Regions from separate parts of the Nocardiopsis mwathae genome, predicted to be linked through region 2. Evidence: riboswitches for the same ligand, from Rfam matches in the RefSeq annotation. Region 2 holds a riboswitch; the other holds the start of a gene.
The links. Region 2 has a riboswitch for cobalamin ahead of HNR23_RS23455 (ribonucleoside-diphosphate reductase subunit alpha). Riboswitches for the same ligand answer to the same signal wherever they lie in the genome.
Positions count from the first base shown of each region.

Region 1: linked by a shared signal. The riboswitch ahead of metE (5-methyltetrahydropteroyltriglutamate--homocysteine S-methyltransferase) and the one ahead of HNR23_RS23455 (ribonucleoside-diphosphate reductase subunit alpha) in region 2 are both predicted to bind cobalamin.

Region 1 covers NZ_JACHDS010000001.1:1,346,214-1,348,673, forward strand. The annotation lists gene HNR23_RS05415 (polysaccharide deacetylase family protein) at 1-706, opposite strand, end outside; cobalamin riboswitch at 1,101-1,286, shown strand; gene metE (5-methyltetrahydropteroyltriglutamate--homocysteine S-methyltransferase) at 1,485-2,460, shown strand, end outside.
Region 2 covers NZ_JACHDS010000001.1:5,349,276-5,351,735, reverse strand. The annotation lists gene HNR23_RS23455 (ribonucleoside-diphosphate reductase subunit alpha) at 1-1,201, opposite strand, end outside; cobalamin riboswitch at 1,362-1,616, opposite strand; gene HNR23_RS23450 (HAD family hydrolase) at 1,716-2,297, shown strand; gene HNR23_RS23445 (hypothetical protein) at 2,310-2,460, shown strand, end outside.

The sequences.
Region 1 (2,460 bases), 4.0 Mb from region 2:
CCTTCCTCCCGAAGTCCGACAGCAGCGGCTCGACGTCCGCCTTCGCGACGACCGCCGAGACCCGGCCGGACTTCACCGGAGCGACCTGGCCCTCGTCGAACTCCACGACGAGGTCCCCATCGGGGTTGAAGCCCATCGAGTCATAGGAGCGCAGGATCGGGTAGAGGTGGGAGGTGTCCACCTTGTCGCCGTCGTTCTCCTTCAGGGCCTTCTTCACCAGCCCGTCCAGGGTCTCCAGCTCCTGCTGCCCTGCCAGCAGTTCGGTGGAGTAGGCGGTGGTCCCGGTCGCCGTGTCGTACCAGTAGGTGGCCCAGGCGGTGCGCTCGCCCTCGTCGTCCTTCTCGTCCTGGGTCAGCCGCACGGCCATGACGTCGTCGCCGGCGACGCTCAGGTTCCACCCGATCTTGATGGACTCGGCCTTGGGGACGGCCCCGAGGAAGTCGTCCCGCTCCCGGTCGGTGATCTCGTCGAGCCGCTTGGCGAGCGGGTCGGCGTTGGGGACCTTGGGGTAGCTCAGCGACGCCGTGACACCGTTCTCCTCGGTCTCCTTCTTCTCCTCGGTGACGTCCGGGACGTTGTCGAGATCGACGACGGTGAGCTCGTCGGCCTCACCGGTGGCCTTGGCGCGCTCGGGCTGATCCGACCGTCGTTCGGCATCGGGCGAGGTACAGGCGCCGAGCGCCAGGGCGGTCGCGAGTGCGACCACGAGCGGGGCGAAGACCCGAGGCAGGCGTGGGGTGCGCCGACCGGCCGCGGTCGGCGCGGGCGAATGGGGCGTGGTGAACGGCGTGTGGGAGCCGCCTGGATCTGTCTGCAAGGGAAGGAACGTCTTTCGCATTTTTGGGGAGTTCTTCAGACCCGAAATCTCGGTCGAGCAGGGGTCCGGATCGCCTTCGCCTGGGGGAGTTCCGGAGGTGGAACCGGGCCCACGCAACGAGCTTAGAACGGCAGAGGGGCCGCCCGCTGTGCTGACAGGCAATAAGAGCGTCAACACCCGCTGACCGGAACGCAAAACCCCAGCAAGAGGGATGATTCGGGCGGATGGTGGCATGTCGGACTCAAGCGCCCGCGGGCGCGTCCCTATACTGGCAGCCGCGGTCGGTACACGCATGGCATCCGCCGGGCGTGTCGTAAGAGGGAACCCGGTGCGAATCCGGGACTGCCCCGCAGCGGTGAGTGGGAACGACAGCCGTCAACAGCACTGGGCCGAAACGCCTGGGAAGCGGCGGCCGGTAGGTCGCGTACCGGACATCCGGTGCGCATGCCCACGAGTCCGAATACCTGCCCTCCGCCCGCGGACGCGCCCGCGTCCGCGGTAGGTCCACGTGCCCCGAGGGAGGGCCGAGGGCGGCGGGCGCCACGCGTGCACCCGTGCTCCCGCGCTGCTCCCCCGAACGGTACGGCCGGACCGCCGACGGCTGTTCGACGAGGGAGAGACAGAGCCAGATGACTATCCGAACCCCGTTCCGCGGCGGTGGTGTCCGATGACGACGACCGTGCTCGGCTACCCCCGCATCGGCCCGGACCGCGAGCTCAAGCGCGCGAGTGAGGCCTACTGGAGGGGACGCACCACCGTCTCCGAACTGGACGCCGTCGCCGCCCGACTGCGCCGCGGCGTCTGGGAGACGCTGCGCGACGCCGGGGTGGCGGAGATCCCCGCCAACACCTTCTCCTACTACGACCACATGCTCGACACCGCGGTCCTCTTCGACCTCGTGCCCGAGCGGTTCCGCACCCCGGCCTTCGCCGGGGAGGGCCGCGAGGCCGAGCTGCGGCGCTACTTCGCCATGGCCCGGGGCGCCGACGACGTCGCCCCCCTGGAGATGACCAAGTGGTTCGACACGAACTACCACTACCTGGTCCCCGAACTCGCCCCCGGCCGGCGGCCGCGCCTGGCCGACCCCGCCAAACCACTCTCGGAGTTCACCCAGGCCAAGGGGCTGGGCATCCGGACGCATCCGGTCATCGTCGGCCCGCTCACCTTCCTGATGCTGGCCAAGCCCGCCGCCGACGCTCCGGAGGGCTGGCGGCCGCTGGACCTGCTCGACGACCTGCTGGGCTGCTACGCCGAACTCCTCGCCCGCCTGGCCGCCGCAGGAGCGCACCAGGTGCAGCTGGACGAGCCGATCCTGGCGACCGACGACGGCCGCGCCGAACCCGTCGCGCTGGAGCGGGCCTACACCCGGCTCGGTGAGCTCACCGACCGTCCGGAGCTCTTCGTCGCCACCTACTTCGGGTCCATCGGAACCGCTGCGCTCGACGTCCTCAAGCGCACCGGCGTGGAGCGTATCGGCCTGGACCTGGTCGCCGGCCCGGAGTCGGTGGACGAGGTCGCCGCCGTCTCCGGTCTGGGCGGCAAGACCCTGGTGGCCGGCGTCGTCGACGGGCGCAACGTCTGGCGCGCCGACCTCCCCAAGGCGCTGTCCACCCTGGGCTCGCTGCTGGGCCTGGCCGACCGCG
Region 2 (2,460 bases):
GCCACACCTTGACCTCGCCGGCGTCGGCGGCCCGCTCGTAGGCGGTGTAGGCCTCGGCGAACGCGGTCCCGTACTTCTCGTGCAGGTCGGGCACCTCGTCGGGGGAGAACAGCGTCCACTCGCCGTCGGCCTCGACCCGCTGTAGGAACAGGTCGGGCACCCAGTTGGCGGTGTTCATGTCGTGCGTGCGGCGCCGCTCGTCGCCGGTGTTCTTGCGCAGGTCGAGGAATTCCTCGATGTCGATGTGCCACGTCTCCAGGTACGCACAGACGGCGCCCTTCCTTTTTCCACCCTGATTGACAGCCACGGCTGTATCGTTGGCGATCTTGAGGAAGGGGACGACGCCCTGGCTCTGGCCGTTGGTGCCCTTGATGTGGGCGCCGATGCCGCGGACCGGGGTCCAGTCGTTGCCCAGGCCGCCGGAGTACTTGGACAGCAGGGCGTTGTTGCTGATGCCGTGGAAGATCGACTGCAGGTCGTCGCCGACCGTGGTCAGGAAGCAGGAGGACAGCTGGGCACGCTGGGTGCCGGCGTTGAAGAGGGTCGGCGTGGAGCACATGAAGTCGAACGACGACAGCAGGCTGTAGAACTCGATGGCGCGCGCCTCGCGGTCGTCCTCGTTGAGGGCCAGGCCCATGGCGACGCGCATGAAGAACGCCTGCGGCAGCTCGTAGCGCGTCCCGCCGCTGTGCAGGAAGTAGCGGTCGTAGAGCGTCTGCAGGCCCAGGAAGGTGAAGTCCAGGTCGCGCTCGGGACGCAGGGCGGCGCCGAGGCGGGCGAGGTCGAAGGTGGCCAGCCGCGGGTCGAGCTGGCCCAGCTCCACGCCGCGGGTGACATAGGCCTTGAGGTAGTCGGTGTAGCGGTCGGCCATCTGGGCCTGGTCGGCCTCGTCGAAGGTGCCGGAGAGGAAGGTCAGCGCCTCGCGGCGGAGCTTGTCCAGCAGGAGGCGGGCGGCGACGTGCGAGTAGCCGGGGTCGGCCTCGACGAACGTGCGCGCCGCCATGACCAGCGCGAGCTCCAGTTCCGCGGGGCCGATGCCCGGGTAGAGGCCGCGCCGTGTCTCCTCGATGACCGTCTCGGCCGACACCCCCGTCAGCCCGGCGCACGCCTCGTGTACGACCTGCCTGACCCGCTCCATCGGATCGCTCGCGGGAACCGCGCGCGCGGGCTGTGCCGCGGCAACGTCGAGATCGAGGGTCATGGTGGCTCCAACCAGGTAGACGACAACCGGTTGGGGTGTCGAAGGTCGGCGCGCACCAGAACACGCGGGAACAGACCGTCCCGCACCGTGTTCGGCGGGAGGTTCATCCCCTGATTCGTCGCGGCGGCCCGCCCTCGAAGCCCCGTTACCGTGCACGCCGGACGCGTACACACCGATGGCAGGTCTTCGGACTCGCGGGCGTTGGAGGGCGCGCTGCGGCCCGTGTGGGGCCTTGGTCCTCCGCCTACCGGCCATCGGCTTCCCGGGGGCCATGGCGTGGCGCCCAGTGCCGTCGGGATGGCGTTCGTTCCCGCTCACCGCTGCGGGGCAGTCCCGGATTCGCACCGGGTTCCCTCTTGCCTCACCCCCGTCGAACGACGCGACGGGCTGGTGAACCATCAGCGGGAGAGATACTACATCTTGTGGCCGCCGATCGGGAACACCTCAACATAGGGGCGTGTCGGGGTGAAAATCAGGTCGCGGAGCGTTCTGGGTCCGTGATACACGAGAGGGTGTGTCCGACAGCGCGATGAACCACCTGCACGTGTTCGACATGGACGGCACCCTGCTCAAGGGTACGAGCGCCAGCCTGGAGATCGCACGGGTCACCGGCACCCGGGCGGAACTGCGCGCCCTGGAACGGGCCCTGGCCGACGGCGAGATCGACACCCGCGGCTTCGCGGCCGCGCTGCCCGGGATCTGGCCGATGCTCACCGACGGGCTCGTCGAACAGGCGTTCCGAGACGGCCCCTTCCTCGACGGAATCGCCGACGTGTGCGGGGATATCCGCGCGCAAGGCGGGCGTTCGCTGGTGATCACCATGTCCCCCGACTTCTACGCCGAGCGGCTGCTCGACTTCGGTTTCGACGAGGTCGTCGCCTCCCGGTTCCCGGCGCTGCCGTTCACCGAACCACCGGTGCCGGAGAACATTCTCACTCCCGCCGACAAACCGCGGATCGTGGAGGAGGTGCTGCGCCGCACCGGCATCGCGCGCGAGCAGTGCGTGGCCTACGGCGACTCGATGTCGGACGCTCCGCTCTTCCGCCATTTGGCGCACTCGGTGGCGGTCAACTACGACGCGAACACGACGCAGTGAGCGGAGCTGACGATGACGACTAGCCGAAGGCCGACACTCATCGTCGGCAAAGCGAGCGAGGAATGTGAGCGCGCAGGCAGCACCGACCACCATCTGGACGGTATCGCGCGGGTCACCTATAGCGGCGGCAGCCTGGCCGACGCCTACGCCCACGGCCGGGCAC